Regions from separate parts of the Bartonella sp. B1098 genome, predicted to be linked through region 2. Evidence: predicted binding sites of a transcription regulator. Region 2 holds the regulator's gene; the other holds the start of a gene.
What was found. Region 2 encodes LexA, which represses DNA repair genes until DNA is damaged. Its sites were predicted from a motif close to TGTTCNNNNTGTGTTCNG; they were not measured.
Positions count from the first base shown of each region.

Region 1: recA (recombinase RecA) is a predicted target of LexA. The motif match lies at 2,139-2,156, and genes of this name have one in related genera.

Region 1 covers NZ_CALYLP010000003.1:227,943-234,093, forward strand. Annotated here, with positions in the region: gene alaS (alanine--tRNA ligase) at 1-762, opposite strand, end outside; gene recA (recombinase RecA) at 971-2,014, opposite strand; gene NNJ85_RS05345 (replication-associated recombination protein A) at 2,759-4,078, opposite strand; gene NNJ85_RS05350 (DegQ family serine endoprotease) at 4,087-5,481, opposite strand; gene rplQ (50S ribosomal protein L17) at 5,748-6,151, opposite strand, start outside.
Region 2 covers NZ_CALYLP010000003.1:26,609-32,759, forward strand. Annotated here, with positions in the region: gene rpsD (30S ribosomal protein S4) at 1-453, shown strand, start outside; partial or broken gene ttcA (tRNA 2-thiocytidine(32) synthetase TtcA) at 715-1,592, shown strand; gene rimO (30S ribosomal protein S12 methylthiotransferase RimO) at 2,083-3,396, opposite strand; gene lexA (transcriptional repressor LexA) at 3,866-4,579, opposite strand; tRNA gene NNJ85_RS04520 (tRNA-Lys) at 5,956-6,031, shown strand.

The DNA.
Region 1 (6,151 bases), 200 kb from region 2:
AATTAATGCACGAAAAAGATCAATGTCATAATTATCATGAACACCCTGTAAAACAGCCGCAATACGCTCTAATCCCATACCGGTATCAATAGAAGGATGAGGTAAATCAACACGATCTTCCTTAGAAAGCTGCTCATACTGCATAAACACAAGGTTCCAAATCTCAATAAAGCGATCACCATCTTCATCCACACTTCCAGGGGGACCACCCCAAATTTCATCACCATGATCATAAAAAATCTCCGAACAAGGGCCACAAGGACCTGTATCGCCCATCGCCCAAAAATTATCAGCTGTCGCAATACGAATGATTTTTTCATCTGGAAGACCTGAGATTTTACGCCATAATTCAGCAGCAACATCATCACTTTGATAAACGGTTACCAACAATTTATCTTTTGGTAGACAAAATTCTTTTGTTAAAAGATCCCATGATAAAAAAATGGCCTCTTCTTTGAAATAATCGCCGAAAGAAAAATTCCCCAACATTTCAAAAAACGTATGATGGCGTGCCGTATAGCCAACATTATCAAGATCATTATGTTTTCCACCCGCACGAACACATTTTTGTGCTGTTGTCGCCTTTTTATAAGGATACTGTTCAAGTCCCGTAAAAACATTTTTAAACTGCACCATCCCTGCATTTGTAAACATGAGTGTAGGATCATTGCGTGGAACAAGTGGGCTAGAAGAAAGAACTTGATGCCCATGATGATGAAAATAATCCAAAAATGTTGACCGGATATTATTAACACTATTCATATAAACACCTGCAGCATACAGCACCAAACCATAAAAGAAAAATCCCCCCATTAAATATCCTCTTTGCCACGCATGGAGTCAATTTAATCAAAGAACGGAATATTTATTAAAAAAAATTGAGAAAAAAACGACTGTATATTTAAAAACTCAAACAAATAAAAACAGAAAAAATCTTAAATAAAAAAATTATAGACGAAAAAACGGTTTATCAAAGAACTTCATCACTTTCCGTATTTTCAGACCCTGCGTTTTCTAACAATTCAATCGCAATCAAACCAGCATTTTGACGCAAAGCCGTTTCAATTTCTGCCGCTATTTCTGCATGCTCGCGTAAAAACTGTTTTGCATTTTCACGTCCCTGCCCTAAACGTTGAGAATTATAAGAAAACCACGAGCCAGATTTTTCTACGATACCCACTTTGACTCCTAAATCAATCAATTCACCTATCTTGGAAATCCCTTCCCCATAAATAATATCAAACTCAACCTGTTTGAAGGGAGGAGCCAACTTATTCTTCACCACTTTAACACGGGTCTGATTACCAACAATCATATCGCGATCTTTAATAGACCCAATACGGCGAATATCCAAACGAACAGAAGCATAAAACTTTAAAGCATTCCCACCTGTCGTGGTTTCAGGCGAACCAAACATCACACCAATTTTCATGCGAATTTGATTAATAAAAATCACCATACAGTTAGAGCGAAAAATAGAAGCCGTGAGTTTCCGCAAAGCTTTGCTCATCAATCGCGCCTGTAATCCTGGTAAAGCATCGCCCATTTCACCATCAATTTCCGCTCGTGGTGTTAAAGCTGCAACAGAATCCACAACAAGCACATCAACGGCCCCAGAACGAACCAACGTTTCCGTAATTTCTAATGCCTGTTCACCGGTATCTGGCTGAGAAATGAACAAATTCTCTAAATCAACACCAAGCTTACGCGCATAGATAGGATCAAGCGCATGTTCAGCATCAATAAAAGCACAGATTCCTCCCCCTTTTTGAGCCTCAGCAATAGCATGCAGAGCCAATGTTGTCTTCCCAGAACTTTCTGGTCCATAGATCTCCACAATACGCCCCTTAGGTAACCCACCAATCCCTAAAGCAATATCCAAGGATAATGATCCTGTTGGAACGGTTTCAATTTCAACAACTTGCTCTTTTTGCCCAAGACGCATAATCGAGCCTTTACCAAAAGAACGTTCAATTTGTGAGAGAGCAGCATCGAGAGCTTTTGTTTTATCCACGATTATATCCTTGACCGATTCATAATAATCTAACACTTAAAGTGTATATTGCTCTTTTAATTTAACTAAAGCCTTGAGTTTAAATTTTCACAGACTATTTTCATCCTTACTCTTACGTTATGTTTATAACATATCATGACCAGTAAAATAAAGAATTGGCATTCCCTATCTTATGACACAACATAAACTCAAAATAAAATAATACTTTAATATAAGAGAGTAAGTTAACATATTCATCTCTCTCTAGAAAAGCAACAATTTAAATTTCAACACAATGTTTAACCTTCCTGCTTACCCCTATGATTAAGTCCTGAAAGAAAAAATTCCCCCTTAAGCACATAAAAACGCTTCATCAATCAAAACCACCCCCTACTGCATCAAAGAACAGAACACCTTTGTGTTTGCATATTAAAGCCATTTTTAGTTTTTTCCTGTGCAGCTTTTATCACATATTAATCCAGCATGTAACATACAAGCGAATGGTTGTGATTAATGAGATTTAGAATGAGAGAATCGTACGGTATTTGGAGCTCTCATTCAACATACAAAACAGTTAATAATGATTATTAATCAATATCTTAGTCAATTAAAACCACAAAAATAAAGTAGCTTTAAGAGTTGAACGACATATTTCTTAAAACGGATAATGCAATAAGTGTTTAAATATAAACTAAAGTTCATACAACGACATGAGGAATAAAAAATAAATTCAAAATCAATAAAAAATGTGTTCTAATCCCAATTTTATGGTTGGTTTTTACGTTTTTTGCGCAATTGTTTCCACCATTCAAGACGCTTCACAATTTCACGCTCAAATCCACGCTCAACTGGTTTATAATAACTCTGGCGCCCAAGTTTTTCAGGAAAATATTCTTGTCCAGAGAAAGCATCCGGTTCATCATGGTCATAACAATAACCCTCTCCGTACTCTTCCTCCTTCATCAATTTCGTCGGTGCATTAAGGATATGTTTAGGAGGCGGTAAAGAACCATTTTTTTGTGCGCAACGCCGTGCAGCTTTATACGCGAGATATGTCGCATTTGACTTTGGTGCAGTTGCAACATAGAGACATGCCTGCGCCAAAGCCAATTCTCCTTCTGGTGATCCTAAGTAATCATAGGCGTCTTTTGCTGCATTACAAATGACAAGAGCTTGAGGATCCGCCAAACCAACATCTTCAACAGCCATACGAACCAATCTTCGCCCAATATAGAGAGGATCTTCACCAGCATCCAACATACGAGCTAAATAATAAAGTGCCGCATCAGGATCAGAGCCACGAACAGATTTATGCAACGCTGAAATGAGATTATAGTGCCCATCTCGTCCTTTATCATAAATGGGTGCACGACGCTGAATAACTTTTTGCAACGCACCAGCATCAAGAATCTCTCCGGGACGCACGACAGACCAAACTTCCTCTGCTAATGTCAATGCTACCCGCGCATCACCATCAGACATCCCTATCAAAACGTCTCTGGCCCCATCATCCAAAGGAAGCAACTTTCCTACCACTTTTTCAGCACGCTTCAAAAGCATGCCTAAACTTTCATGATCATGAGAAAGAAATGTTAAAACCCGCGCACGCGAAAGAAGAGCAGCATTAAGTTCAAAAGAAGGATTTTCAGTTGTTGCACCGATCAGGATCACCGTACCATCTTCCATCACAGGAAGAAAACTATCCTGCTGTGCACGATTAAACCGATGAATTTCATCAACAAAAAGAAGCGTTTTATCCCCAGACATAAAACGCCTCTGTGCAACTTCAAAAATCTTTTTAAGTTCAGAAACGCCTGTAAAAATAGCAGAAATTCGTTCAAATGCGAAATTTGTTTCAAGTGCTAACAAACGTGCAACCGTTGTTTTTCCTGTCCCTGGAGGCCCCCAAAAAATCATCGATCCAATTGAGCCCGCTGCCACCATCCGTGAAAGCAAACCATCCTCTCCAATTAAATGTTTTTGTCCCACAACGTCATTGAGAGAACAAGGACGCATTCTTTCTGCAAGTGGCTGATTTTTATTAACTTTAGGGTCGATCGACGAAGTAAAAAAATCTTTCTTCAAAAAAAACCTCAACGAATAAATTGGCGAATATACATACCATCACGTTCATATTCCAATTGCCAAGTACGCGAACGCGTCTGCATAAGAATCTTTTTCAACTGATGAACTGTTTGAATCTTATAGCCATTGACAACACGTAAAATATCTCCGGGCCGAAAAATTCCCGCAGCATAGCTCATTTCATCAAGATTGGTAATCACAACACCCTTTGCCGATATAGGAAGATGAAAACGTCGACTATTTTGCGGTGTTAAATCTAACACTTCAGCACCGGCGAGAGGACTGTCACCTGTAATTTTTTCAGATTTTAAAAATGCAGTTTCCGATATCGATGCAACCTTTATCTGTGTTTTTAAAGTTTTTCCGCCTCGTAAATATTCTAAAGCAAGACTATGGCCAACGTCCGCTGTCATCAAACGATAGCCAAGACTATCTGGACTATCAACGCGCACCCCCTGCACACTCAAAATAACATCACCTACTTTCAAACCAGCTTTTTCAGCAGGACTGTCTTTGATAACTTCAATAATAAGAGCACCATAGGGCCGTTCTAAACCTAAACCACTAGCAATATCAGGTGTAACATTTTGAAAGGATGCCCCAATATAAGGTGGCACAAAATGTTTTCCACCGCGTTTAACGGTATCAAGCATCACTTTTACAAGATTAACTGGAATAGCAAAACCAATCCCTACAGAACCACCGGAACGTGAATAAATAGCCGTATTAATTCCGATTAATTGACCTTTCATATCAATTAAAGCGCCACCAGAATTTCCTGGATTAATGGCAGCATCTGTTTGAATAAAAAAGTCAAAATCGGAAATCCCAACACGTGTACGCGCTTGCGCTGAAACAATACCACTTGTAACCGTTTGACCAACACCAAAAGGATTACCAATAGCTAGAACAAGATCACCAACTTCAACAGTATCAGAATCCCCCAAAGGAAGAACAGGAAACTGAGTATCTTTTACATCAACTTCCAAAATAGCAATATCCGTTGCTTCATCTTTGAGCACGACCTTACTCTCAAATTCTCGCCCATCAGAAAAAGCTACTTTAATTTCGCTTGCATCTTTAATGACGTGGTAATTTGTAACAATCAAACCACGCGCATCAACAATCACCCCTGACCCTAATGATGATTGCTTACGGACAGGAAAATTATTTTGCAAACGACCAAAAAACTGCTCAAAAAATGGATCACCCTCAAAAGGTGATCGCGCTCTAATTTGTCGAGCTGCATAAATATTGACAACAGATGGAACTGTCTTTTTAACTAAAGGAGCAAATGAAAGAGTGATTTCTTTTTGTGTTTGAGGAACATGAGCATATACATGATCAAACGATATCAGCATCATAACCGCAAAAAAAAGCCGCACCCAAAAAGAATACCTCATAATCTACTCCTTATAAAATCAGCCCATTCTGTTGAAGATTCATAGAATTTAAAAAAACAACCCCGCAAATGAAGGATATCTATTAATATTTCATAATAGAGAATAAAAACAACCTACTTAAACAGTAAATATTATAAAAATCAAATAATTCAATATCCTATAATTTTCTTTCACCATCTATTTTTCAAGTAAAAAAACTTCAAAAATACGCATAAAAAAACCGCCTAAGAAAAGGCGGCCTTTTAAAATGCAATAGAATAAAAAACTTATGAGGACATACCCTTCTCATTCTCTGAAGCCTCGATACGAGCGCGATCCGCTGCCCCTTTTGCTTCGACATCGCGATCAACAAATTCTATGACAGCCATGGGCGCATTATCACCGGTACGAAACCCCGCTTTCATAATACGCAAATAGCCACCGTTGCGTGATGCATAACGCGGCGCCAGTGTATCAAATAACTTTGCAACTTTCCCTGTATCACGAAGTGCTGCAATCGCTTGTCGACGCGCGTGCAAACCACCACGCTTACCGAGAGTAACAAGTTTTTCAACAATAGGACGAATTTCTTTAGCCTTTGGAAGTGTTGTCACAATCTGCTCATGCTCGATCAACGAAGTTGCCATATTTGCAAACATCGCTTTACGGTGACTGGCAGTCCGGTTCAACT
Region 2 (6,151 bases):
CAGAAGTTGAAAGGATTTTATGGTGATATTTCAGAAAAGCAATTTCATAAAACTTATGTAGAAGCTGCTCGTCGGCGAGGTGATACAGGTGAAAATCTTATAGGTCTTTTAGAATCTCGTTTGGATGCTGTTGTCTATCGTGCAAAATTTGTGCCTACGATTTTTGCTTCTCGCCAATTCATTAATCATGGTCATGTGAATGTAAATGGGCGACGTACAAATATTCAATCATATCGTTGTAAGCCAGGTGATGTTATTGAGGTTCGGGAAAAATCAAAACAACTTATTTTGGTTTTAGAATCAGTACAATTAGCAGAACGTGATGTCCCCGATTATATTGAAGCAGATCATAAACAGATGAAAGCGACCTTTACACGTATTCCTGCTTTTGCAGATGTTCCTTATGCTGTGCAAATGGAACCTAATTTGGTCGTTGAATTCTATTCTCGATAATTTTTATGAGAAAAGTTGTTTCTCTTCTATTATTATAATTTCAAGCTATTGTGTTGTTTTTATAATCTTTGAAGTCAGAAAATATTTTCAAATGGTTCTATAGTAAGTTTATTACACTATTTTAGTGTTATAAACTTATATAGTTCCATTTCTTTTTTTCGTATCTATTTTTATAAATTCAAAAAACTTGAAATGTAAGTTTGCTTTATATTTGTTTCTGTCTTTGCAAAATGAGCTATTACTTGTGCAGGATATGGTCTTATGAATGATGTTTCCGTTGAATATCAGGCAATAGAAGAAAACGAAAAGAAAGATGATCTTTTGGCAAGCAAAGAAGATGATTGCCATCCAATATTTCGGCGTGCTCCTTCAAGTGTGGAGTTTAATAAATTGCGTAAACGACTTTTGCGTCATATGCGGCAAGCTTTAGATGATTTTTCTATGTTCTCTACTGGAAAAAAATGGCTTGTTGCTTTATCAGGCGGAAAAGACTCTTATGGTTTATTAGCACTTCTTTTAGATTTAAAGTGGCGTGGTCTTTTACCCGTTGAAATTCTCGCTTGTAATCTTGATCAAGGACAACCAGGTTTTCCTAAACATATTCTTCCAGACTTTTTGAGTTCTTATAAAATTCCCTATCGTATTGAATATCAAGATACTTATTCCATTGTTACAGATAAATTGACAGAAACACAGACATACTGTTCACTTTGTTCTCGATTGCGACGTGGTAATCTCTATCGCATTGCACGTGAGGAGGGTTGTTCGGCATTAATTTTAGGGCATCATCGTGATGATGTTTTGGAAACGTTTTTTATGAATTTGTTTCACGGTGGACGATTAGCCGCTATGCCTGGAAAACTTAAAAATGATGAAGGCGATCTTTTTGTGCTACGTCCTCTTGTCTATGCTGCTGAGGAAGATATAGAAAAATTTTCTCAAGCAATGCAATTTCCGATTATTCCTTGTAATCTTTGCGGTAGTCAAGATGGTTTACAACGTAATGCAATGAAAGAAATGCTGAAAAATATCGAAAGAGAAATGCCAGGACGCAAAGATACAATGATCGCGCTTTAACGAACGTGCGCCCAAGTCATTTACTTGATAAGAAATTCTTTGATTTTAAAACGTGTGAATAAAAATGAAGCATTTTTAAAAATAAGTTTGAAGATTTTAAAATAAAATACTTATTTATAATGTTAATTTATTGCTTTACAATTTTACAATCGTAAGAGTTTTATGTCAAATTTGCTTATTGTATCCATAAAAAACATCCTCCTGCATATCACAAGCGGAACTCTTGGACGTATAAAACACAATTTAAAGAGCTTCTTTTAAAATTGGTTTGCTTTTTTTTAAAGTAAACATGAAAGAGCCTTGTAGATTTTATCTTATCCTGTTGTGCAATAAAACATTGTCATTTAGAGCGGTAAACGAAGAGAATATAAAATTCTTGATAAAAATTAAGTTGTTTTTAGAATGTACAGCGATCATTCAGGACAGGGATTGCCTATAAATTCTCATGAAGTAAGTCACATAAGTAACCAAACCCTATTGTGAGCAGTTGCTTTTTTATAAACTAACACTGATGGAGAACTTTATCATTGGGATGGGAAGAAGCTCAATTTTTTAAACGGCTATACCATAAAGGTCATAAGCATCTGATTGTTCGATTTTAACGGTGACAAACTCACCGACACGCAAAGGGTGCCGTGATGATATATGGACAACACCATCTATTTCTGGAGCATCGTATTGACTACGTCCTTTGGCGACTTTTCCTTGACTTTCATCGATAAGAATTTGGAGTCTTTTTCCAATTTTTTTCTTTAAAAGATGTGTAGAAATTTGTTGTTGTTTTGCCATAAAACGATGCCAGCGGTTTTCTTTTATGTCTTCAGGAATATTTTCTAATCCCAAATCATTTGCAACAGCTCCTTTTACTTCTTCATATTTAAAGCATCCAGCGCGTTCAATTTTTGCTTCTTCTAGCCATTCTAGAAGTATATTAAAATCCTCATTTGTTTCGCCTGGAAATCCAACAATAAATGTTGATCGTAAAGCGAGATCTGGACATATTTTTCGCCACTTTTCAATTCTACGATTTGTTTTCTCCATAAGAGCAGGACGCTTCATATGACGCAAAACAGTTGGTGATGCATGCTGAAAAGGAATATCCAGATAAGGGAGAATTTTTTTCGCCGCCATAAGTTCGATAACTTCATCCACATGGGGATAAGGATAAACGTAATGCATACGTACCCAAATGCCCATATCACCTAGTTCGCGACAAAGATCAAAGAATTTTGTTTTGATTGTGCGATCTTTCCAAGAATTTTCGAGATATTTAAGATCAATACCATAAGCACTCGTATCTTGTGAAATAACTAAAAGTTCTTTTACACCCGCTTTTACCAATTTTTCAGCTTCGCGAAGAACATCACTGATCGGGCGAGAAGTAAGATCACCACGCAGGGTAGGGATGATACAAAAACTACACCGGTTAGAGCATCCTTCAGAAATCTTTAAGTAGGCGTAATGGCGAGGTGTTAAACGAATACCTTGGGGAGGAACTAAATCAAGAAAAGGATCATGAACAGGGGGAATTGCTGTATGAACAGCTTGTATAACACTTTCATAAGCTTGTGGTCCTGTAATGGCCAATACATTAGGGTATTTTTGGCGAATAACATCAGGATCAGAACCAAGACACCCTGTTACAATAACTTTTCCATTTTTTTTAAGAGCTTCATCAATATTGGCTAATGATTCTTTTCTGGCAGAGTCAAGAAAACCACAGGTATTCACAATAACGACATCAGCTCCTTGATGTTGGTGTGAAATTTCATACCCTTCAGAGCGGAGACTTGTAATAATTCGTTCAGAATCTACGAGTGCTTTTGGGCATCCGAGAGAGATAAAACTAATACGAGGCGCTACCATGATAATCCTATAATTACTATGGAACGATTGCGTTCCGCTTTTATTGACTTAAAAAGTAAGAAATGTTCTTTAATTTTTATAGATAACAATCTGTTACAAATTTATTTGATTTTTCTCTACAATATTTTGTGTACGCTTACAATTTTATCTTTTTGCGCTATCAAATGCTGTTTTGAGGGCGATGATATAAGACAGACTCCTTCAAAGCATTCAAGTTCTTTTAGGATAGGTGGTGAATATTTTAAAGCTTACTTGTCAAGCCTTGTGTAAGTGAAAAACATAAGAGAAAAGAGGGGAAGTGAAACCCGCTTGATAGGGATTTGGATTGTTTATAGATCGCGAGTTGGGCATATTCTTTGGCTATAGGAAGAAAGCCAACTGCGTGTAGTACGATGTTTAAAAATACTCAGCAGTTTTTTTTACTGCATTTTATTAGTGTATGTATAGCCTATTATAATAGGATTGTTTTTTAATATTTGCGAATAAGTCCGGTAAGTTTTCCTTGTATTTCTACACGCTCGGATTTGTATGTACGCACTTCGTAGTGAGGATTAGCAGCTTCTAATGCGACAGAGCTTCCTGTGCGTCGATAACGTTTTAATGTTGCCTCTTTTTTATCAATAAATGCGACAATAATTTCACCTGTTATTGCTGTATTTTGTCTTTTCACAATTATCGTATCTTTATCAAGGATACCAGCCTCAACCATAGAATTATCTTTAACTTCTAATGCATAGTGCTCACCTGTATTAACCATATCGTGTGGGAGAGAAAGTGTGCTTGTTTGTTGCAGTATAGCAGAGGCGGGCACACTCGCAGAAATACGTCCCATAATGGGGATTGTGATATTTTTTTTTTCGTCTTCCTCAAAATTCTCAAGATTAGCCAAGTTTTTTGATATTTCTCTTTTATTTTTTTCTATCATACTGGGAGAAATCTTACGGGCTAGAGAAAGGTTAAATGTTATTTTCTCAGGCAGCCGAATCACCTCTATTGCACGAGCACGATTGGGTAAACGACGTATAAAACCTCGTTGTTCTAAAGCTATAATGAGCTTATGAATGCCAGACTTTGAAGAAAGTTCTAAAGCATTTTTCATTTCTTCAAAAGAAGGAGGAACACCTGTTTCTTTTATATGATTGTGAATAAACAAGAGGAGCTCATATTGTTTACATGTCAGCATTCAATGTTCCAATCAAAAGAATAAAAAAATAGTACAGTAAAAATACGTGTATATATAATAATTCTACAATTTTTTTTTGCTAAATCAAAATTATTTGCTTTATTTTTGATCTTATAAGTGAAGTTAATTAGGTAATATGTTTATTTATAAACATATTTAATATATGATAAGTATGAAATTTTACTTTCATAAATTTATCATAATATTGTTTATATATTATAAAACTACACGAATATTAAATGATATATAAAAAATATTTTATAGTTCTGACTGAATAATTTAACACTCAATTTTATGGTCAGTATTATCCTTCTATTTTTTTATATATCTACGTTTTTATTATTTTCTCATATAATAAAATTAAATAAAATACATTCTTTCAATAGCGTGACAGATCACTTTATGTATATTTAGAATCATTTTGCACATTGTTTCTATTTTTTTATTGTTTAGTCAAATTATCTACAGCGACAATAATGAGCATCATTTATAGCCATGCCTGATATTTTCAATGAGACTAAATTTTTTTGTTTTACGTTTGCTTTATTCTATAGAATAATTGGCTTTCGTTATAGAATCATTGCACGTCAATAAAAAGTTACGTCCTCAAAATGCCATTGTTGCTCATTGTCATATTGATTTTAAAAAGAGATCTCTTAATGTGCTTGCTTCCATTAAGATGATCTTGCAAATAACATAAAATCTCTTAGGCAATGCTCTCTTCACATCTCAATAGTCTACAGCCCCCCGCCGTACTTATTTTGCCCAACCCTCATGTTGCGATAATTTTGGATTATTAAAAAAATACAAGAGGTATTTTCATTTTTTTAATCGTTTTATTCTTCTCTCTATGTTGTGCAAACAAATGATTTTTATGAGTTCAATATAAAAGGAACAAAAAAATTAGAAATAAAGAAACCTTACGGCATTCAAATCTCTCATTTGAGTGAGAAAAATAAATTATTATAAATCAATATGTTATTTATAAATCTTTATTCATATTTAAATTTGAAAACTAAAACATAAAGTATAAAAAATAATATAATAATATAGAGTAGGAAGTATTTTTCTGTTCTCCTCATGATGTTTAACAACTCATGTGTGGAGGAGGAGGGGATATTTCTCTATAATTTTAGCACTTCGAATCTATGAGATATTTTAATCATTAGATTATTTCTTTATCGAGATTTCAAAAAGAAGATCAAAAAAACTCTATCTACAATGACGAAGAAAGGAGAGAAAACGGAAAATTATTGATAACTGAAAAAAATAATAATATTTTTTTTCCAAAAGGTGTTGACCAAATGAAAAGTCAACCGTATGTTCCCTTCACTTTCTACAAATTAGATAGTCTGCAAACTAGATAGCTTGTGTGAGAGCGCGTAGCTCAGCTGGTAGAGCAACTGACTTTTAATCAGTAGGTCCAGGGTTCGAATCCCTGCGCGCTCACCAAATTTATATGATATGGATAAGCTATACAAAAGTTTGATAATCTTTGTTGCTTTGATTCTTTTTAGTTTTTTGTCTCCGCTAATTCTTTTTGGAATCTTTTGATTTATTCTATAGCCAATC